DNA from 3 places in the Bacillus spongiae genome. Region 2 is predicted to be linked to each of the others. Evidence: predicted binding sites of a transcription regulator. Region 2 holds the regulator's gene; each other region holds the start of a gene.
The links. Region 2 encodes Rex, which represses fermentation and respiration genes when NADH is low (regulators of the CRP and FNR family bind a similar motif). Its sites were predicted from a motif close to TTGTGAAATATTTCACAA; they were not measured.

Region 1 (7,978 bases), on a different contig from region 2:
CAAACTTCCCCTTATTTCTATAGACATGACCAACTACTTCTGAACATTCTGAGAAGAACCTCTTTCCCTATACTATTTATTCTTTCCTATCTCACTGTCCAAACGTTTTCACAACAGAAATGACGTGTCGCTCTGTCAATGGATAGCTTCCTCTCTCTATTCCGATTTAAGAGACAGCACCTTACTATTTAACCCTCTTCCCTAAACTCACCTTTTAAACTATGAATGAAATGGTCTACCATTTCTATTTTTATCATGCTACAATAAGAATGTATGTTCTTGTTTTTTATACCTTATACTTACATTTTTCTTTATAACAAAAGGAGGTACTGCATGATGGAATTTATAGTTAACAATGATTTTTTCAAAAAAGCCATTTTAGAGATGAGCAAAGTCGTTTCACCCAAAGCACCTCTTCCGATATTAACTGGAATTAAAATTGTGGCGATGAAGGATTGTGTCACTCTTATAGGCAGCAATTCTGACATTGTGATAGAAAAGGTACTCCGTAACACAATAAGTCGTGTAAAAGTAGTAGATGTGTATAAAACAGGTAGCACCGTCGTTTCTGCTAAGTTGCTTCACGATATTGTTAAGAAGTTCCCACGTAACATCCGACTTACCGCTAACGATGATCATTTAGTGACGATGGAGTCAGACGAAATCATCACCACTTTGAACGGGTTTAACCCAGACGAATATCCACCATTACCGAAAGTGGCTCATGACCATTATGTGAGCGTTCCAAGCAAAGACTTATTAGACATAGCGAAACAAACAGTGTTTGCTGTTTCTAAAAACGAGGCGAAACCAATATTAACGGGGGTTCATCTTGCTTTTCAAAAAAACTACCTTTCTTGTGTTGCAACAGATTCCCATAGATTATCATTCAGAAAGCTTAAAATAACGTCTAACTTACAGCGTTCTTGCATTGTGCCAAGTAAAGCCTTTCGTGAGTTAATTACCATTATAGGGAGCGATTCAACAACACCTATCGACATTGTTATAACAGATCATAATGTAGTATTTAAATCCCTGTTTACTACCTTGTATTCAAGATTAATTGAAGGAAACTATCCTAGCGTATCCGGTTTATTACAACAAGAACATAAAACAATCATGACATTAAATACAACAAAATTATTAAATGGTGTGGACAGGGCCTGTATATTTGCTAGTGAAAGGAGAAATCATACGATTCATTTCGAGGTGAAGGGGAACTCAAATTTCATCATCTCATCCAATTCAACTGAGGTAGGAAAAATAGAAGAAACACAAAAGTTAAACAGTATTTCCGGTGAAACTGAGCTAAACATCTCACTTGATGGAAGTTTCTTAATAGATACTCTAAAAGTGATTAAAGAAGAAGAGGTTCGCTTAAGCTTTAGCGGTTCAATGCGTCCTGTTCTTATTGAACCGGTTGGTAACGACCTTCATACCTATCTCATTTCACCTGTACGCTCCTATTAATAAAGAGGCACTTTTTTATTATGACAACCTAGAAGAAGAGTGAAATCCATTTTGATGAAAATGGATTTTTTTATTTTTGTAATACTTCATTACAGCTTTATGAACAATTTTTCATCTATACAGCCAGCCAACAGAAAGAAGGTCCAACTTTCATTCTAACTTGTGATTCATATCACAACTACCTATTCAATCTCCTGTTATTCTATAAATAGATTTTGATGAATGGAGGAATAATCATGGAACAAGTATTTACTGAAACGCTAACAGTGGCTGAGATCGTAAAGAGATTCCCTCGAGCTAGTGACCTATTCAAATCGTATCAAATTAACTTTTGTTGTGGGGGGAATAAGTCTTTAATTGAAGCAACAGAAGAGAAAAATATATCTTTAGATGTAGTGCTTAGCAATTTAAATAAATTGTACCATGAAACAAATGCATTAAAGGAATCAACCATTGATTGGGAGCATGCCTCTTCTTCTACTATTATTAACCATATTATTGCGAAGCACCATCATTATTTAAACGAGGAGCTGCCACTTTTGACGCCTTATGTCACGAAGGTTTCTCGAGTACATGGAGAAACGAACCCTCATTTAATGACGGTTAATAAGCTTTTTCAAGAGTTAAAAATTATGCTAGAACAACATATAGCAAAAGAAGAACAGGACGATTTCCCAGCTCTATTAGCTTTTGAAAAACAGCCTACGCTCGAACATCGTGAAAAAATAATGAAGGTCATTCAAGAACTTGAAAATGAACATATTTCAACAGTAAATCTGTTAAAAGAAATGCGTACCATCACAAATGATTTCACACCGCCAGAAGGTGCTTGTGGAACCTATCGCCTTGTTTATCAACGTCTTGAAGCTCTTGAAACAGATATATATCAGCATATTCATTTAGAAAACAACATTCTCTTTCCACGTGTTGCTGCCTAATAATATTGACTGGCTCTAAACGATAGAGTCAGTCTTTTATATTTGATTCATTCGTCATACGAAGATCTACAATGTGCTTCAGCCAGATGTAATGCTTGTTGCCAGACTGATCCTCAAAATGAAGCTTTTCTCCGTTCACATCCCAATAATGAATCGTTCCAACCAGGCTTTCATAGCGGTGATGAGCATAATGTGTGATGGTGATACAGCTTCCATATTCCATAGCCTCAGCAGCGATGGTATTCATCTCTTCTAGCTGCTGTTCGTCCATTTCTTTTTCCTTTTCAAACGCATCCTCTTTCGACCAATCACGGAGCTGCTTCACATGCTCTGGAAGCATCATTGACGTCCACTTCATTTTTCCACGATCGCGAATCATATCCATCTTCCTTTCTATGCTTTATGCCCACCAACTAAACGGGCTCGATGTCTTGAAGTTCCTGCATCCGTATAAGAAACCGCTCGAAGAATGGCACCTGATCCGTAGCGGTTTCGTAATCGGTCCATTACATAACCAAGCTCTCGCTTCTTTGATAAATTCGGACGAAATAAATCGAGTTGAATTGATTCATCCTCTATAATATTTGAAAGAGTAATGGAAATTTTACGCACTGTTTTTTTCTCATAATGCATATAAAACAGCTTCAAGCATACTCGATAAATCTCCATCGTAATATTCGTGGGATGTTCAATGGAGCGAGAGCGATGAAAGCCGCCACCAAACTCTTCCTGACTATATCCAATTCCCAAACTAATTGTGCGCCCTGCTTTTTTATGCTGCCGTGCCCGCCGTGCCACCTCCTCACACATTTCTAGCATGACATGCTTAATTTCCCCTACCTCTTTATAATCTCGAAGAAGAATTTGGCTTTTTCCAAAGCTAATTTGCCCTTCCATAATAGGGGCACCTATTTCGGATAGATCGACTCCCCATGCGTGATAGTAAAGTTGATTCCCCATAATACCAAACTTCGCTTCAAGCTTCTCAAGGTCGAAGCGGGCTAGTTGACCAACAGAAAAAATCCCCATCCGATTTAATGTACGTTCTACACGCTTGCCAATTCCCCACATTTCACTTAAGGGAGAGATAGTCCATAGTTTTGTCTGTACATCCTCATAGCCCCATTCGGCTATCCCCTTCTTTTTTGCCTCCAAGTCTAGACAGAGCTTAGCCATCAGCATATTAGGTCCAATTCCAATTGCACACGGGAGTTGGAATTCTTTTTCTATTTCAAATTTAATTTTGTTGGCAATCGTATGAGCATCTCCCCATAAATTGAACGCTCCATCAATAGCAAGAAAGCTTTCATCGACACTGTACGTATGAATGGCCTCTTTTGGGACATATCGGTGAAATAGTCGAGTAATTTCAGTCGAAATTCGGATATAGGTTTCCATCTTTGGTTCCGCCAAAACAATGCGAGAATCGTTCGGAATTTCAAACATACGTGAACCTGTTTTAATGCCAAACTCCTTTTTCAATTTTGGAGAAGCAGCTAAAACGATACTACCTTGACGACTTTTATCTCCCACAACGGCTAAATAGCATTCAAGTGGATTTAACCCCATCATAACGGCCGAACAGCTGGCATAAAAGCTCTTCATATCAATGCACAAAATTTTACGTAGTGGTAGCCTACTGTAATCAACGACCATCTTTCTCCCTCCAAAAGAACATTTGTTCTGTTTTATTATATTCAAAGTTTATACGAATATACGTTCGTTTTCAATAAGAACCAATTAGTAAACATGGAAAATATAGGACTTTGTGAATACGTGTATAATAGAATAGAGGTGAAGAGAATGGACAAAGAGTTTCTAAAGAAAAAAGTGATTCAATGCTTTTATCAATACGGGTACCAAGAGACCTCTCTTCCTCTAACGAAAGAGGAATGGAAACGCCTCCTTCAAAGCATAGAGATCCGACTACAGGAAGAAGAGGAAGGCCTGGATGAAGTGATTCAAGATTTGGTTTATGAGTATTTGGCTCATTAAATAAACTTTAATAAGATAAACTTAAATTGGAATATTTATTAAAAATGAAATAAAATGAATAAGAAAGAATTTTTAGAACTTTTTCCCAACAATAAAAGCTACAGTAAGTACATTTAATGTAGGATAGAAATCTTTTTTCCTTAATTAACAATGTCGAATAATTCCTTTTAAAGGTGGTGATGAACATGGTAAATGCAGCAGCGAAATTATATTTGCCTAATATTGTAACAGCTCATGCAAAGCCTATGGTAAAATGGGCGAGCCTTTGCATGAGATAAAAATGTAATAATCGCCTAACAAGTAGGTTTTGCCCCTTATTTGAAAAAATAAATAAGGAGCTGACTGAAATGAAGTATGTTAATGCAGCAACCGTTTTACCTGAAAAGCTTATTAAGGAACTTCAACAATACGTTCAAGGTGAAGCGATTTATATTCCAAAGCTTAAAAAAAATTATCAACAATGGGGAACGCTCTCAGGAGGAAGACAAGCAATTGACGATCGAAACCGCTCGATTAAAAAAGCCTATAAAGAAGACGGCGCATCGATAAGTGAACTTTCCGAAGAGTATTTCCTTTCAATTGAAACGATTAAAAAAATTATTTACTCCAAATAAGCACACTCGTAAGCACTGATCAACTTGGTCAGTGCTTCATTTTGGTAGATTTATTTCTAAGCTAAACTCGACATATAATAACAGTGAAAAAACCTTTACACTAAAAGAAGAACAATTTTAGTGATATAGGAGGAAGTAAAATGGATGCGTTTTTGACGAGTGATGAATACCAGTTTATAAAGGCGCAAACGAAAATTCTTGTACATGGAAATAGTACCGTTAACGATAAAAGCGTCCTTGACGCACTACATTCCATTGCCTACGATAAAGGAATGAATTTATTTGAGAATATTACAAATGAACAAAAAGCATTGTTGAGCCCCTTATTAACAATAACAGAATCATTGGAAGCAGAAGCTTTTCTAGCAAAGTTAAAAGCATACGTCATTCCCTTTCAGCACATAAACGAAAAGACATTGAAAAGATTATTCCCGAAAGTAAAAAAATTGAAAATGCCTAATTTAACGGAACTCGACTTTAAAGAAATCTCCTACTTAGGATGGAATGATGCAGGTACTGAGAGAAAATACATTGTCGCGCAACATCAGGGGAAGTTAATCGGCATAAAAGGAAGCTTTAAAAACAGTCATAAAAAAGGAATTTGTACAATCTGTAATCATCATAGCAAGATCGGCATGTTTATAGTAGAAACAAAAACATCCGTAAAAGGTACTTTTACTAAAAAAGGGAATTATATTTGTCAAGATAGCCATGAATGCAATCAAAATGTAACCAATTTGGATAAACTACATCGTTTTATTGAAGAAATGAATAATGACTAACCCCTCCTTCTTTCTGTTTTGAAAGATCATATATGGATGGCCGCTTTCACTCGTCACTTCTATTGAAAGCAACCTTGCCACGACAAATGGTCATATAAACATTTAGCTCTTGGTCAAGAAGAACTAAATCAGCGTCTTTTCCAGGAGCTACACTTCCTTTTCGGTGAAAAAGATTTAACTGTTTAGCCGGGTTTTCAGATGTCATCTTAATGGCTTGTACAATGTCACACTGAGCAAAACGTTGAATATTTTTAAAAGCGTCAATCATTTTTAACACACTTCCAGCTAACGTATTTTCGTCTAAAAGTGCTTTTCCATCTTTCACGGTAATCTGTTGCCCCCCTAAATCATAATCACCATTCTTCATCCCCTTCGCTCTCATTGAATCCGTGATTAAGATCATCCGCTCTTCTGTCACTTGCCTAAAAGCAATATCAACCACTTCCGGTCGAACATGAATCCCATCCGCAATTAATTCCACCATCACTTCTTTTCGGGTGAATGCTGCCCCAACCAACCCAGGATCACGGTGGTGAAATCCCGACATTTGATTAAAAAGATGTGTTATATGGTTAATACCTTCATCAATTGCCTCATATGCTCTCTCAAAAGAAACATTCGAATGACCGGCAGAAGCTACGATGCCGTTTTTACTTAAATAGTGAACAAGTTGAAAATCTTTATCGACTTCAGGGGCTAACGTAACTACTTTTATTGTATTTTTTGAGTACTCTAACCACCTTTTGAATAAATTCACATCCGGCATTAATATATACTCAATCGGTTGCGCTCCTGCTTTTTCCTTATTAATGAAAGGCCCTTCTAAATGAACCCCTATTAATTCTGCTCTTCCTACCCTTTGACCTTGGTTTATATAATCACCAATGTTACCCAATGCTTGTTCAATTATTGGTATTCTTTCTGTCATGGTAGTCGCTAAAAAGCTAGTAGTCCCCTCCTTCGGTAAAGCCATAGTCATTCTATCCAAGCTTTCAAAAGTACTATCCATTGCATCTGCACTATTTACTCCATGGATATGAAGATCTATCATTCCTGGTACGATACACATACCATTTGGTACAGGTAGTTTATAGTAACCGTCCATTGAAGTGAGTTCATCCATACTGCCAATTTCCCTTATCATTCCTTTATCTATTTTTATAAATCCGCTATCAAAAATAGATGACTCACCATAAATTTTCACGTTTTCTATCGCCAGCTTATCTGGAAATATGTTCATTTATCCCTTTCCCCTTCTATTACCGTATCATCGTGACTACACATTTTCTTGTGGCCCTTTGTATATTCCTCTATATACTAGCCTCTTCATCATCTTAGTGTCTACCACCTTCTGTAAAATCCACATACCACCTGTAATTTTTAAGTGCTCTCCACTCAACTGTTTAAGAAAAACAGAAAGAATGGCTATTCACTACAGACTGACAATAAAGAGAAAAAAGGAGGATAGGAAAAAAAATGTGAAACTTTCTTTTCCTATCCTCTCTACATAGACAACGTTACTTTGAACAAAAAGCAGTAATGACCAGAAGAACAACTACTGCAACTCTGCAATTGAGCTAAAGAACTCGAAAACAGTCCTTTTGATTAGTAGTCGATTACTTCTTTTACATTTTCTTTAGGTACCCAACCTTCTTCAGAATTCGTTATCTTTTTAACCCATAACCACCCATTAAGTTCCTTAAACTTTATAAGCTGTTCATCAACATTAACCTCTAATTCTTTCGCAATATAATTCTCTAAAATCAATCCGTGTTCACCTTGCATATGAATTATTTGTTCTGGTACCCAACCTTCTAGTTGTCGATCTTTAGTGTAACAATATATCCAATTATCCCAATTTTCGTAACTTTCATACTTTTTCCCCACAATAACAATCTGACCTTTAAAAAGTCTAATTGGATTGGGATAGTTACTCGTATGTTCTTTGGTTACTATATAAACATTTTTACATCTTTTATCTTTCATAATTGTCAGCCTCTTCCCTTAACAGAACTACCTATTTAGTTGAATAAGAAATAAAATTTACAGTGTGAACTTGGATATTCTAAGCGTATCACATGTTTCGACACATAGAATTTAATTCCCTTTTATCATCATATCGTTCATCGTGAATTTATTTCATTATGATGAACCCTCTCTAACACTTGAAACCAAGCGA
Region 2 (7,978 bases):
CCTGATAATGCAGGAAGTATTCCACGGATTTTTGATTTGGCGTTAGCCCTGATACTATTCCATACTGAAATAGATACTGCACCAGAGAGAATGTTTACCGTTGAGGAATGGGAGGAATTTAAGTCTGGTTATCTATGTCATGTATCCTTAACTGAAACGGAAAAAGAAGTATGGAATGAACTTCTAATCTTTGTCTATATGGATGAAGCGTTGTGGGCAATGAATGATTTAGATGAATCAGAATCGGAGCATCAGAAGTCTTTTATTAAATCTCTATTAGGTTTTGAACCAACTAAATATACATTGTAGCTCATCATCGAGATGAGAAGTGAAGGATTAGGGTGATACTTTCACCCCTTCTTTGTTATTTGAGGGTTTGATCCATTTTATCGTAGAATTATTTTTTTCTAAAAACCTTTTTACTGGTAGAGAATAGGCTAAAGAGTCATCTTTTCTTTATGAAACAAAAGTATAGGTAGCGATTAATGGAGTAACTCATTCAGAATAATTGGAAGAGGTCGGTTGATCTTCTAAATTTGGATGTAAATACATTTCTACTTGTGGATTAATTGTGGAAAACTCAACGTTTTTATACACCTCGAATCAATTGAGTGTCGGGTTGTTGGGTTTTTTTTCTATGTTCAATTTTATTATATCACTATTTAAGTATCATTTTAAGGCTTTAAATAATCTACCCGACTGGTAAAATCATAATTACCATTTATAGGAGGGAAAATAATGGATTATCTAGTAAAGCCAAGAGAAGGTTATTCTTCTACAATTGGAGAACTCATCACAATGCTGGAGCATACTAGGGAAACAACTATTAGTGAAATTGCAGAACTTCGTCAGTCAGAATTAGATTATTTATATGAGGAAGATGCAAACAGTATTGGGGCTTTATTGCTTCATATTGCTTCCATTGAAGCTGTTCACCAAGTTATTTCATTTGAAGGAAGAGATTTTAACGAAGCGGAATTATCGAAATGGAAACATGCTTTGGAGTTAGGAGAAAATGCGAGGGCTAACATAAAAAATAACTCAATTGACTATTATTTAGCAGCGTTATCAACTGTAAGAGAAAGAACACTAAACTTGTTTAAGACGAAGTCAGATGATTGGTTATATGAAGAAAGAACATGGTCTAATGGTATCCCACACAATCTTTATTATTTATGGTATCACGTAATGGAAGATGAGATTAGTCACCGTGGACAAATTAGAATGATTAGACGTAAGCTCTCTACAAATCAGGAAGCTCTTAAATTATAGAAGTAAAATATTAGGAAGAGAAGGTGAAGAGATTAAAAAGTTATCCACTAGAACGTTTGTTTTGTACACAATCTGTTGATAAGTTGTGGATATCCATGTATAATTTGTGAGCAATCAAAAATAATAACGCTTCCATTTTGAATAAAAATGTGGAAAACTAAGAATAATTATGTGGATAATGTGGAAAAACTCTGTGAGTATTAATGTAGTAGGGTCGTAAATGTGTATAACATTGTGGAAATTATATTAAAAAAACATCCCCTGCAAAAAGGCAGGGGATGGAAGTTATGTTTGTAGTAATTCCCATTCTTCTAAAAGCTCGTCATAAGTTTCTTTCGCTGCCTCTACTTCATCATGAAGTCTTTTCATTGTTTCTACATCTTGAAAATGGGTCGTATCAAATAATTGTGCTTCTTTTTCCGTAATGTCTGACTCTAGCTTTTCAATATTTTCTTCAATTTCTTGAATTCTTCTCGCGCGTTGGCGTTCAAGTTTTTTTGCTTCCTTATCAATACGATGACTTCCTTTTGCTGTTTGTGAAGAGGAGGTTGCTATTTCTTCTCGTTCTTTTTCTTCTAATAAAGCGAGCTCTTCTACTTCTTGCTTTTTCTCAACAAAATAATCATAATCTCCTAAATACTCTTTTGTTTCACTACTGGATAGTTCAACGATTTTAGTTGCGATTCGATTGATAAAATAACGGTCATGTGAGACGAAAAGGATGGTTCCTGGGTAATCAATCAGTGCGTTTTCAAGAACCTCTTTACTATCTAAATCTAAATGGTTCGTTGGTTCGTCAAGAATCAGAACATTTGGTTTTTCCATCATGAGCTTTGCAAGGGCAAGCCGTGCTTTTTCTCCGCCACTAAGTGAATGAACGGGCTTTAAAACATCGTCTCCTGAAAAAAGGAAATTGCCTAAAACAGTGCGAATTTCTTTTTCGGGCTTCAATAAATACTCATCCCATAACTCATGAAGGACCGTTTTATTGGACGATAATTCTGCCTGCTCTTGATCGTAGTAGCCAATCATTACGTTCGTCCCAAACTGAAAGCTTCCTGATAGAGAAGGCAGTTTATTGACAAGCGTTTTTATTAACGTTGATTTTCCTACTCCATTTGGACCTACTAATGCAATGCTATCTCCTTTTGATAAATGGAAATTCAAGTGAGAGGATAATGGTGTGCTTTCATAACCGATAGTAAGGTCATCCACTTTAAGAACATCATTCCCACTAGGTCGCTCAATGCCAAAGGAGAAATGAGCAGATTTCTCAGAACTTAACGGTTGAGACATGAGGTCCATCTTTTCAAGCTTTTTTCGTCTGCTTTGTGCCATTTTGGTTGTAGAGGCGCGAGCTAGATTGCGTTGAATATAATCTTGCAGTTTGGCTACTTCCGCTTGTTGACGTTCAAATTGTTTACTTTCACGTTCATAGTCTTCGGCTTTTTTATTTAAATAATCGCTATAGTTACCGTGGTATTTCTTCGTATTTTTTCTTGAAATTTCATAGACTTTCGTAACAACTTTATCTAGGAAATAGCGGTCATGGGAAACAATGAGAATGCTACCTGGGTATCCTTGTAAAAATTGCTCAAGCCAGGAAAGTGTTTCAATATCCAGGTGGTTTGTCGGTTCGTCTAGAATAAGGAGGTCAGGCTTTGTTAAAAGTAACTTAGCCAGTGCTAGCCTTGTCTTTTGTCCTCCACTTAAAGTGGAAATTTTCGTTGAATAGTCAAAGTCCGCGAAATTTAGTCCATGAAGAATGGTCCGAATATCCGATTCGTATTGGTACCCACCTATGTCTTTAAATTTCACAGTAAGGAGATCATATTCTTGAACGATTCTCTCATATCGTTCTGTGTCATCGTATACTTCAGGAGATGCCATGCTGTGTTCTAGTTTGCGTATTTTTCCTTCAAGTTGGCGAACATGGTCAAAGGCGGAAAGCATCTCTTCCCAAATAGATAAATTGGATTCAAGTCCTGTATGCTGCGCCAAATACCCCATTGTTACATGTTTCGGTTTAATGATTTCACCTGAATCATAAGATAGCTGATTGGAGATAATTTTTAATAGAGTCGATTTTCCCGCTCCATTACGACCAACTAATGCAATTCGATCGTTTGATTTTATTTCTAATTTTATATTCGATAAAATAAGTTCAGCACCAAAATGCTTTGTCACATTATTTACTTGTAATAAAATCATGATTTCACCTCATTTATACTATTAGTGTATCGTATTTAAAAGCAAATGAGCAATAGCATAACTTGTGAAGTAGGTAACAGACAGAAATAGAAAAATGGTGTATGATATGAAGAGAAGAGTATCTCGATCGTTTGTCTATATAAAAAATAATGAAAGTGACAAAATGGAAGCGCTAACAGAATTCAAAAACAAGTAAAGCCACAAGAGCTGTTCTATTTAGATGATATACAGTGGTGAAAGAGATGGCGGGGGGATAAAAAATGAATCAAGACACAATGAAAATACCGCAAGCTACAGCAAAACGCTTGCCGCTATATTATCGCTTTATTCAAAATTTACATTCATCGGGGAAACAACGAGTTTCCTCAAAAGAATTAAGCGAAGCAGTAAAAGTAGATTCAGCAACCATTCGACGGGATTTCTCTTATTTTGGAGCACTCGGAAAAAAGGGCTATGGTTATAATGTCAATTACCTATTAAGTTTCTTTAGTAAAACATTAAGCCAGGATGAGGTCACAAAGGTAGGTTTAATAGGGGTTGGTAATTTAGGAACAGCTTTCCTTCATTATAATTTCTTGAAAAATAATAATACTAAAATTGAGGTAGCCTTTGATGTTAACCCAGAAAAGGTAGGGATGGAATTTGGTGAAGTGCCTGTCTTCCCTCTCGCTCAATTAGAAGAAAAACTTCTTGAAGGGAATATAGAAGTGGTCATATTAACCGTTCCAGCTCCAGTAGCACAAAGCATTACCGATCGGTTAGTCAACGCGAATGTGAAGGGGATTTTAAACTTTACACCAGCGCGCTTAAATGTTCCTGCTTCTATTCGTATCCATCATATTGATTTAGCAGTCGAGCTGCAGTCACTTGTCTATTTCTTAAAAAATTATTCAAATGATGACACGGAAACGTCACAAGAAGGTCTATAAGAAATTAGGATTTAACGGTATAATGGTGTAATATATTACTGAGGAGGTGTAGCGTAATGCCAGGTCCAGGTAGTCTTGTAGCAATCGTCGTAGTTGCATTATTAATTTTCGGTCCGAAAAAATTGCCCGAGCTAGGGAAAGCAATGGGAAATACGTTGCGCGAATTCAAAAATGCCACTAAAGGCTTAGCGGATGAAGATGAAAAAAAAGATGTTAAGTAAATGCTAGGTGAAGAATCATGAGTCAAAATCAAATGACTGTTTATGAACATATAGATGAATTAAGAAAACGACTTCTCATCGTGGTCGTTTTCTTACTGTTTGCCATTGTGATAAGTTTTTTTCTTGCTGAACCACTCATTCGCTTTTTACAAAATGCCGATGAAGCAAAGGAACTAACGATGAATGCATTTCGTCTGACGGATCCATTGAAAATCTATGTTCAAGTAATCTTATTTTTATCCTTACTAATGACACTGCCTGTGATTCTTTATCAGGTGTGGTCTTTTGTATCTCCAGGATTATATGAAAAAGAAAAACGTGTGACGTTAAGCTACATCCCGATCGTAATGTTATTGTTTGTTGGTGGGCTTTCTTTTTCCTATTTTATTCTGTTCCCATTCGTGGTAGATTTTATGCTGAATTTATCTACCAATCTTGAAATTGAACAAGAAATCGGTATTAATGAGTATTTTGAATTCTTATTTCAAATGACCATCCCGTTCGGTTTCTTATTTCAGCTACCCGTTATCATGCTATTTTTGACAAGACTTGGTATCATTACGCCAATGCTTATGTCCAAAATGAGGGTATATGCGTATTTCATTTTGTTTATTATTGCAGCGATGATTACGCCACCTGACCTTATGTCCCACTTACTCGTAACGGTCCCACTATTCATTTTGTACGAGATTAGTCTGTGGATTTGTAAGATAGGCTATCGAAAGGTATTAATTGCTGAGCAAAAAAGAGAAATGGAAGAATAATTTATAAGTTTTATACAGAAGCCACCTATTATCTGTCGATAATAGGCGGCTTTTTTTGTTTGATTGATAAGTTTCCTTTCGTTTATTCATAATAGATAGTAGTGAATGACGAGGAATAAAGATTGTTGAGTTTTACCAGTAGCCTTAAGAAAATCTTAAGAAAATATGTAAATAAATGATAAGTTTTTTCTAGTACACTAAAGCTAAAGAGAAATCGTTCAGGAAAGAAGGCGGATCAATGGATAACTATTTTGTCTTAGTGGTGGATGATGAAAAAGAAATTCGGGACGCGATTGAAATTTATTTAAGGAACGAAGGCGTGACCGTTTTAAAGGCAAAAGATGGTGTAGAAGCCTTAGAAATGATTAATGAACATCCCATCCATCTGATTATATTAGATATTATGATGCCAAGACTTGATGGCATTTCAGCGACTTATAAAATCCGTGAAGAGAAAAACATACCAATTATCATGTTAAGTGCTAAGAGTGAGGATACGGATAAAATTTTGGGTTTACAAGTGGGAGCAGATGATTATATTACAAAACCGTTCAACCCTATGGAGCTTGTTGCTCGCGTGAAGTCTCAATTAAGAAGGTATGTTAATTTTGGGTCTATTGAGGGGAAAAACGATGTGATTGATTTACATGGATTGACCTTGGAGCAATCAGCCAAACAAGTGACAGTGCATGGAGAGCCTGTCAGGCTTACGCCAATTGAATATAAAATTGTTAACTTATTAATGACGAATGCTGGCAGGGTGTTTTCAGTCAATGAAATTTATGAACGGGTATGGGATGAACCTTACTATAATGCAGAAAATACAGTAGCCGTTCATATAAGAAAAATTCGCGAAAAAATTGAAATTGACCCGAAAAATCCAAGGTATTTAAAGGTGGTGTGGGGGATTGGATACAAAATGGAAAAATAGATGGGTGCTAGGAATATGGTTAATTCTGCTTACTTTTGGGTTCAGTGGACTCGTCCTATTTAAAATGAATGGCCTTTTTTACACTAAAAGTGATTATTCGGAAACCTATGCTTTTAAGGATCAATACTTTCTTTTTATTCAGGATTTAGAAGAGAATGAGTTAAATGGTTTCACTTTAGAAGAAGCCAAAACATTAATTAGCTTACCAGATATTCACAGTAGTGAATATGGGTTTATTGATACGAGCGGCATTGAAATCGAGAGAATTAAAGAAGAGTATGAATATGCACTTAATAGTGCAATCGATACAGGAAACTTAGAGGAAGTTGAATCCCTTATCGTAGAAAGAAATGAAAAAATTGAGGAAATAAAGAAAAGTGCTCAAAGTCTTCAAAGTGATGAGTATGTGATGCAAGAAATTTTGAAAGAAAGAGAACAACAAATAGAAGATTATTATAAAGAGAGTGAAATTAAATCTTCCTTTTTTAAGGAACAAAAAAATGACTTTCTTTACCATTTTATAAATCAAACAAACGGAGAGATTTACACAAATATACCAAATTTAAAAGGTGAAGTAGAAAATTATTTTAACGAAAATAACATGGTGTATGTAGCCGAAGAATCAATTCCAATTGGAAGAGATCTGCTGAATCGATTTGGGTGGATCGATATTCCCCCTGAGCTGTCAGGAATGATAGATGGTTGGATCGCTGTTCCAACGTCTTCAACTAATGCTATAGCACAAGAGTTTGAAAAATATGAACAGGAACAAATAGTATTTATCCTCTATGTTCTTATAAGTATAGTTGCTCTTATTTTATGCTTTTTTATTGGGAGAAAATCGAAGAGCATTCATACTTTTATGGAAAAATGGAGCGCGTTTTTATATAAGCTACCCGTTGATGTCAGAATAAGTACGTTCCTTATAGTTGTCTTATTAGGTTTGACGTTTTCTAATCACCCAAGGGAATATATATGGATACCATGGCTGCGATTTTGGTATAGAGATTATGCTTTTATTGACCTAATTATGCTTTCGCTTATCGTAGCGGTTGTATGGCTCCTACTGTTTTTATATGGAAAATCCATTTTAACTAACATAAAAAAAGGCAGGAAAATTAAGCAGGAGTGGAGTAAATCACTGCTTTATAAATTATTCACTAATGTTGAAAAAATGGTGAATCGAAGTTTCCGTTTTCTAGTAGTCCTATTAATCGCTATCATTGTTGGTTTATGCATTGCCAGTTTGGTAACTGCTTTAAATCCAAATGTGGTATATTATTCGAATTATTATTTAGTAATATTAGAATTTTTTATAATTCTTCTCGTGGTAATTGGAATTCCTGTAATAATTATTTTAGTCAGAAGAAGTAGATATTTAAACAATATTATAGAAAAAACAAATGAACTAGTCGCAGGTGAACGCGGAGAAGAGTTACCTACAGTAGGTGATCATTCGTTGGTCATACTTGCAGGTAATATTAACAAGCTTGAAGAAGGAGTAAAACTATCCCTAAATGAACAAGCAAAAAGTGAGCGCCTAAAAACGGAGCTAATTACGAATGTCAGTCATGATCTACGTACACCCCTTACGTCCATTATTACGTACACCGAATTACTGAAAGTAAAGGGTGCATCCAATGAGGAGAA
Region 3 (7,978 bases), on a different contig from region 2:
ATACAAAATGAAAACCCGTAGTGTTCATGATCATTTTAGTATTAATTCAAGTGTCTTTAAGAAGAAGAGGGGTCATCATGAAAATAATTATTTCCAATAGTTCAAAGGAACCAATTTATGAACAAATTACGAATCAAATTAAATCGTCTATCTTATCAGGTGAATTACAGGAGGGGACAGCCATCCCTTCAATGCGTAAACTAGCAAAGGACCTACAAATAAGTGTTATCACAACGAAGCGTGCCTATGAGGAATTGGAGAAGGCGGGCTTTATCTATTCCATTGTCGGAAAAGGGTCTTTTGTTGCGGAGCAAAATTTAGAGATTATAAGAGAAAAGAAGCTGAAGGTGATTGAAGATCAGCTGAGTGCGGTCATATCGAATAGTAGAGAAATTGGCTTGTCATTTGATGAACTGCAGCAATTATTGAAGATTATTTATGAGGAGTGAAATAAATGGAGAATGTGGTTGAATTAAAAAATGTAACGAAGAAATTCAAAGGTTTTTCCGTTAAAAATATTGATTTGCAAGTAAAGCAGGGCTTTGTAACGGGGTTTATTGGGGCAAATGGTGCTGGGAAGTCGACAACGATAAAAATGATGATGAATTTATTAAAACCGGATGCCGGAGAAGTTAAGCTGTTCGGGTTGGACTACAAAACACATGAAAAAGCGATTAAGGAGCGCATTGGGTTTGTATACGATGGCAATGTGTTTTTTGATGGACAGAATTTAAAAGATATAAAACGAATCGTGGGACCTGCTTATAAAAATTGGGATAATGTACTGTTTAGTCGATATACAGAGCAATTTGAATTACCCCTTAATAAAGCAATGAAAACATTCTCAAAAGGAATGCAAATGAAGGCTTCATTGGCGATTGCACTATCACACCATGCAGAGTTAATCATCATGGATGAGCCAACTGCAGGCTTAGATCCAATTTTTAGACGGGAGCTGTTGGATCTCTTGCAGGAATTAATGATTGATAGTAATCGTACGATATTCTTCTCAACTCATATTACAACGGATTTAGATCGCATCGCAGATTATATAGCTTTTATACAAAGAGGGGAATTAGTCTTTAATAAATCTATTCACGATGTAGCTGAAAGCTATGCGCTCGTTAAAGGAGGAATGGACCTCCTAGATAGGGATACGGAAAAGGCCTTTGTTCAAATTCATCGTGCATCAACAGGATTCGAAGCATTAACAGACAATGTTAATGAAGTGAAAAGTATTTTCGGAGATACAGTTGTAATTGAACGCGCTTCTCTAGAGGATATCATGTATTACCTGAAAGGGGGCATGCACCATGTTTAATTTAATCAGACGGGATGTCATTTTACAAAAAAGGCAGTTGTTAATCTATATTCTTTGTATCTTATTTTTTATCTTTATGGATAAACATCCAGCATTCACTTTTCTTGTAGCCAGTATTTTCATTCCCTTTAACACATATGCCTATGATGAAAAAGTAGAGACAAATATATTATTGAATTCCTTACCTTATACACGTACGGAAATTATCGCATCACGCTATCTTGGGGCTATTGCTTATATGATTTTAGCAATTGGAGTGACAAGTCTAGTATTATATGCTTTTAATAAACCATTTACACTGACCGATATTGCAATGGGGAGTGGCTTATTTTTATTATTTGCGGCGTGTACCTTTCCATTATTTTATCTATTAAAACCAGGTCATATTACAATGACTGTAATGATTACCTTTCTGATTTTAGCGTTTGTAGGAAGGGATAGTGTTCTTTTTTTAGCTGAACATTTACCAGGCATAACGGATTTTATCGTTAATTTATCCATCCCAGCTCTATACACTGGAGCGACACTTGCCATCATGGTAGTTTATTTAATTTCTTGGGGAGTTACGACTGTTATTTACCAACGAAAAGCATTTTAAGAGGAGCGTTGCACGAACTGAAACAGTTAGAATTACCCTCGAAATAAGAGAGATTTCTTAGTCTACTTATGGAACAATTTTAATTTAAGATTAAAGAACGCTTATATGAGAGATGAACTGCGCCTCAATTGTTAGACAGCGTCTATCGATAGAAGCGCATTTTTTTGTGAAAATGATTGAATGGAAGCGGTTGTTTTGAAATAATGGGTTGTAAGAAATCGGGCGAAGTGTCTATGAAACTTTAATACATATCTATTATTTACAGTTGAAAGGTTGTTGTCTAATGTTAAAAGCCAAGGCTTTAAAAGCAGGAGATCAAATTGGGGTTATTACACCATCCTCTCCAGCACCTGTTCTTTTTAAGGAAAGATACCAACGGGGTTTAATCCAGTTAGAGGAGATGGGGTTTACAATTGTTGAGGGAAAATGCTCAAGAGAAATACAATCTTATCGTTCTAGTTCAATTGGAACAAGAGCAGAAGAAATAAATGAGTTCATTTATAACAAGGATATAAAAGCGATTATTAGTACAATTGGAGGCCTAAATTCAAATTCTTTATTGCCTTATATAGACTATGAATATTTAAAAAGGAATCCAAAAGTGATTATGGGATACAGTGATGTTACAGCACTTTTATTAGCAATCTATGCTAAGACAGGACTGACTACCTTTTATGGACCTGCTATTATTCCTTCATTCGGTGAGTTTCCTAAAATGTTAGCGAAGGGGAGGGAGTATTTTGAAGATATTGTCCTATTAAAAAAGAAAGCCCCATTTGCACTTGATGTACCATTAGAATGGACAGAGGAAAGGCTTGAGTGGGAGACGCAAAGTAGGGAAAAAGAGATGGTGAAAAATGAAGGGTGGAAAACGTTACGAGAGGGCATTGCCGTAGGAACGTTGATTGGTGGTAATTTAGATACAATGTCTGGCATCATTGGGTCAGAATATTTTCCAAATTTAAAAGGGGCTATTTTGTTTCTGGAGGACACTTCAAAAAATATGGCACTTGAAGAACGTTTGTTAAGTATGTTAAAAGTTAATGGGGTATTTGATGATATCGCCGGTTTAATTATTGGAAAGCATGAACATTTTAATGATTTGAAATCACCATTCTCACTCGATGAGTTACTATTGGAAGTGATTGGTGATACGAATATCCCAATTCTTTCAAATGTAGATATTGGCCATACTTTCCCTTCACATGTATTTCCAATTGGAATTAAAGTGAAGCTAAATGCTACAAAAGGAATCATAACGTTCCTTGAAGATGGTGTTGTAAAAGATAAAGTTGAATAATATAGATGATATTACTAAAGTGGAAGCCCTTTGGATGATTTCTTTTCAAAGGGGCTTCTTTTTGGCTGTTTGAAAATGCTGGTTAATTTCAAACGCTTTAATAGATCGAAACAGGCATATCATTTCAGAATTTAGGTTAACGATTAGTTAGTTTGTGAACAACTTCCAGCATTATTGTATTAAGAGCTCTTTGCCTAGTACTACGTTCTTAATATTTATTAATATTTTTCAATCTTTCTTATATAAATAGTAGTATTTAGTCCGATTTGCTAGGGGAAAGAACGTTAGTTTGTGATAAATGTCACAAAATGTTCATGTTCATTAATTCACATATGGTTGATTTCGTCCTACAATAGATAATAAGAAATACTGAAAAATTTTAAAGAGCAGGAGGCAGCTTTATGGAATTTGATAGTGTCATATTAAGTAGAATGCTCACATCTACAACTTTAGCATTTCACATCATATTTGCGACAATTGGTGTCGGTGTGCCTGTAATGATTGCAATTGCAGAATTTATGGGCATTAAAAAAAAGGATCCCCACTATTTATTATTAGCCCGAAGATGGGCAAGAGGATTTACAATTACAGTAGCTGTAGGAGTCGTGACAGGAACGGCGATAGGATTGCAGCTTTCTTTATTATGGCCTAGCTTTATGCAGGTGGCAGGTCAGGTGATTGCTTTGCCATTATTTATGGAAACTTTCGCCTTTTTCTTTGAAGCTATCTTTCTAGGGATTTATTTATACACTTGGGATCGATTTAAAAATAGGTGGATTCATTGGATATTAACGATACCGATTATGATAGGCTCTTCCGCATCAGCCTTATTTATTACAACGGTGAATGCATTTATGAATACACCTCAAGGATTTGATTTAGTTGATGGAAAAGCAATAAACATTGACCCAATTGCAGCGATGTTAAACCCTGCAACACCGACGAAAGTTTTTCATGTGTTAACTTCTTCTTATATGACATCGGCCCTTATACTAGCTGCGATTACTGCATTTGCAATTTTAAAGGGAAGCAAGGGGGAGTATCATCGCAAAGCTTTACGTTTAACAATGGTTGCTGGCTTTGTGTTTACGATTGGAACTGCACTGGCTGGCGATGTTTCTGCGAAATTTTTAGCAGAGTATCAACCAGAAAAATTAGCTGCTGCAGAGTGGCATTTTGAAACAGAATCAAACGCTGATCTTATTTTGTTCGGAACGTTAGATGAAAATAATGAAATTCATAACGAAATTCGAATTCCAGGTTTTTTAAGCTTTTTAGCTGGAGGCTCACTTGATACTGAGGTAATTGGTTTAAATGAGTTTCCAGAAGATGAGTTGCCACCACTATGGGTCCATTATTTATTTGATTTAATGGTTAGTATTGGAGTCTTTAGTTTAATCATTACTTTCTTCTTTATTGTTGCATGGAAATGGAAGAGGTTGAATGAATGGTGGAAGCCGCTATTATGGGGAATTGTTGCCAGCGGTCCATTAGCTATGCTTGCTATTGAATTTGGTTGGATATTTGCCGAAGTCGGAAGACAACCTTGGATTTTAAGAGGGTATATGAAAGTGGCTGAAGCAGCAACGAAGGGAGACGGTGTAGGGATTACCTTTATCCTATTTGTTTTACTATACATCGTATTAGCCGTGTTAACGATTGTCGTTTTAATTAAAATGTTTAAAAATAAACCAGCAGAAGCTGAATTAGAACAACGTTTTCCAATAAAACAGTAAAGACGTACATGAAGGTCACCTCGTCCTTCTATTTGGAAAGGAGGAAGTATTTTGAGCTTAGAAGTATTAGGAATAACCGTTTTGTGGATCTTTCTTTATGGATATTTAATCGTAGCATCCATTGATTTTGGGTCGGGATTTTTTGCATTTTATGGTAAGGTGACAGGGAAGGATCATATTTTGAATGATTTAATTAGTCGATATTTATCACCTGTATGGGAAGTAACAAATGTCTTTTTTGTTTTCTTTTTTGTCGGTCTTGTTGGCTTCTTTCCAGATACAGCTTATTATTTTGGAACATCTCTTTTGATTCCAGGTAGCATTGCCATTATTTTACTTGCAATAAGGGGCTCTTTTTATGCATTTGGTAACTACGGTTCAAAGGATAATATCGTCTATTTGTTTTTATACGGAGCAACAGGATTACTGATTCCGGCATCTTTATCAACGGCACTGACAATCTCTGAAGGGGGCTTTTTAAAAGTTACAGATGATAAAGTCATCTTTTTAGCAAATGAACTGTTGAAAAGTCCTTATTCATGGAGTGTAGTCGCCTTATCGATCGTGTCAGTCTTATTTATTTCTGCTACATTTTTAACGTACTACGCTGATAGAGCAGGAGATATAAAGTCGAGAGAAATATTGAGGCGTTTTGCATTGTTTTGGAGTCCACCTACGATCGTGACATCACTGCTAGTATTTGTTGCGTTGCGTGAACATAATGAAGAGCATTTTACTCAAGCAATTGAAATATGGTGGATGTTTGGTCTATCACTTGTTTTTTTCGCCATTGCTTCTTATCTGATTTATAAAAAAACAAGGTTTGGCTTTGCTTTTATCGCCGTTATGTTGCAATTCTTTTTTGCCTTTTTTGGATATGGTGCGTCACATTTACCTTATATTCTTTATCCGTATATTACAATCCAATCGAGTGTGACCAATCCTACGATGGGAACGACATTAGTCATTGTATTTATTGCCGGTCTGTTTCTTTTAATCCCGTCTCTTATTTTACTGATGCGCCTATTCCTATTCGATGCTGATTACATCAAAGGCCAGAAGTAATATTACTTTCATTCCCGTAAAAATATGCTAAAATAGTGGAGAAGTGATGACTTCAATTTGGGGGTATAAAGGTGAATAAAGAATTTATAGTCATAGGCTTAGGTCGCTTTGGAGGAAGTATTGTTCGGGAATTAGCGGAGCAAGGAATGGAAGTCATGGCCATTGATAAATTTGAGGATAAAGTAAATGAATTTTCTTCTATTGCCTCGCATGCTGTAGTCGCTGATGCCACTGATGAGTCTGTGTTAAAAAAATTAGGATGTCGCAATTTTGACCATGTAATCGTAGCTATTGGGGATGATATCCAAGCTAGTATTTTAACGACGTTAATGCTAAAGGAAATCGGTGTACAAAACATTACAGTTAAAGCACAAAATGATTATCATGAAAAGGTACTTCGTAAAATCGGTGCTGACTCTGTAGTACACCCCGAAAGAGATATGGGAAAACGAATTGCTCATAACATTGTTTCGAATAATGTACTAGATTATTTAGAGCTTTCTGATGAGCATTCCATTGTAGAAATTGTTGCAAATGAACAATTAGCAGGTAATTCACTAATTGATTTAGATATCCGTGCAAAATATGGAATTAATATTGTTGCCATTAAACGAGGAAATGAAGTAATTGTTTCACCACAAGCGAGTGATTTAATTCGTTCGGGTGATATATTAATTGTTATTGGTGCGGATAGTGATATAAATCGTTTTGAAAAGAAAGTATTATAGAAAGTAAGGCATATCAGTCTTTATACTGCGCCTCCCATTGTTGAATTGAACAATGGGAGGTGCAGTTTTTTTATGGCCAATACAAATCGTTCTCTGTTATTAAAATAGAAACGAACGCTATCGATGTAAGAAACACAATGATTTTAATCTAGGTAAATCAATATAAGCAGAATGTATGGAAGCCTTTAGGTTAGAAAGAGAGTGTAACTGTTTTATCCTAAGGGGTTTTTCAGTAAAAATAAAGTGCTTATAGCATTAAAAGATAGATAATAGAACGGTTAATTGACAATGGAATTTTCTGGGGGAAGTTCCGTAAAATGGAATACTTGGATAATTTTTATTGGTTTATTCAGTAAAATGTTTTAAACTAATAGTTAGTTTAGATGAAAAAACAAAATTATTTGTATATTTCTTCTAAAATCCATTGGAGGTGTTTCAGATGAGGTTTATTGATAGTCATTTAGGAAGTTTCAATATTAGGTTCGTAATATGAGTAAATAAGGTAAAGGAAAATTTGTTAAAGTCATTATAATGTCAACTCCTAAAATCTAAAAACAATTTTAAGGAGTGAGTTATAATGAAGTATATAAACGCAAATAATGCCTTACCTAAGCAATTGTTAGTAGAAATACAAAAATATGTTCAAGGACAATTAATATATATACCAAACACTGAAGGGACTCGAAAAAAGTGGGGAGAAAATTCAGGTAGTAGAGAGTATATAAAGTATAGAAATGAAAAAATCTGTGAAGAATTTACTACAGGATTAACGATTGACCAACTATCAGAAAAGTACTGTCTTTCTGTGTATAGTATTCAAAAAATCGTTTACTCAAAGAAAAGACGATGAAGAGCTGACTGGATTAACAATCCAGTCAGCTCTTTTGTGTAGAAAACGATTATACTTATTTAAAATATATTGTTCACAAAGAAATACAGATAAAATAAAGGTGAAACAGGCTAGATGTAACATATTTACTAACGAGTGAATTTGCAGCGAGGGCAAAAAATAGGGTTACATCATTTAAAATAAGGGGATTTATTAATGAATACTAATGAAAAAAACTATCTAAGTATAGAAGAGATTATTTCATTACCAACACTATCAGGTACAAACATAAGTGAAGATGGTAATAACGTAGCATTTGTTAAGAAGACAGTTAACTGGAAAGACAATAATTATAGTAATCATGTATGGATATATGAAAAAGATAAAGGGCAGTGTTACCC

Region 1: ric (iron-sulfur cluster repair di-iron protein) is a predicted target of Rex. The motif match lies at 1,631-1,648, and genes of this name have one in related genera.
Region 3: WAK64_RS02725 (cytochrome ubiquinol oxidase subunit I) is a predicted target of Rex. The motif match lies at 3,509-3,526, and genes of this name have one in related genera.

The regions. Positions count from the first base shown of each region.
Region 1 covers NZ_JBBAXC010000011.1:135,727-143,704, reverse strand. The annotation lists gene dnaN (DNA polymerase III subunit beta) at 334-1,470, shown strand; gene ric (iron-sulfur cluster repair di-iron protein) at 1,707-2,408, shown strand; gene WAK64_RS14280 (YolD-like family protein) at 2,437-2,787, opposite strand; gene WAK64_RS14275 (Y-family DNA polymerase) at 2,802-4,064, opposite strand; gene WAK64_RS14270 (YqzH family protein) at 4,212-4,403, shown strand; gene WAK64_RS14265 (CD3324 family protein) at 4,751-5,017, shown strand; gene WAK64_RS14260 (FusB/FusC family EF-G-binding protein) at 5,158-5,799, shown strand; gene nagA (N-acetylglucosamine-6-phosphate deacetylase) at 5,846-7,039, opposite strand; gene WAK64_RS14250 (SH3 domain-containing protein) at 7,405-7,785, opposite strand; partial or broken gene WAK64_RS14245 (IS1595 family transposase) at 7,897-7,978, opposite strand, start outside.
Region 2 covers NZ_JBBAXC010000027.1:5,271-13,248, forward strand. The annotation lists gene WAK64_RS20785 (phosphotransferase enzyme family protein) at 1-309, shown strand, start outside; gene WAK64_RS20790 (DinB family protein) at 736-1,272, shown strand; gene WAK64_RS20795 (ABC-F family ATP-binding cassette domain-containing protein) at 1,558-3,483, opposite strand; gene WAK64_RS20800 (redox-sensing transcriptional repressor Rex) at 3,744-4,412, shown strand; gene WAK64_RS20805 (twin-arginine translocase TatA/TatE family subunit) at 4,469-4,633, shown strand; gene tatC (twin-arginine translocase subunit TatC) at 4,651-5,397, shown strand; gene WAK64_RS20815 (response regulator transcription factor) at 5,636-6,328, shown strand; gene WAK64_RS20820 (sensor histidine kinase) at 6,306-7,978, shown strand, end outside.
Region 3 covers NZ_JBBAXC010000002.1:114,162-122,139, forward strand. The annotation lists gene WAK64_RS02705 (GntR family transcriptional regulator) at 78-449, shown strand; gene WAK64_RS02710 (ABC transporter ATP-binding protein) at 455-1,321, shown strand; gene WAK64_RS02715 (ABC-2 transporter permease) at 1,314-1,919, shown strand; gene WAK64_RS02720 (S66 family peptidase) at 2,203-3,219, shown strand; gene WAK64_RS02725 (cytochrome ubiquinol oxidase subunit I) at 3,621-4,955, shown strand; gene WAK64_RS02730 (cytochrome d ubiquinol oxidase subunit II) at 5,007-6,020, shown strand; gene WAK64_RS02735 (potassium channel family protein) at 6,092-6,748, shown strand; gene WAK64_RS02740 (CD3324 family protein) at 7,326-7,598, shown strand; gene WAK64_RS02745 (S9 family peptidase) at 7,794-7,978, shown strand, end outside.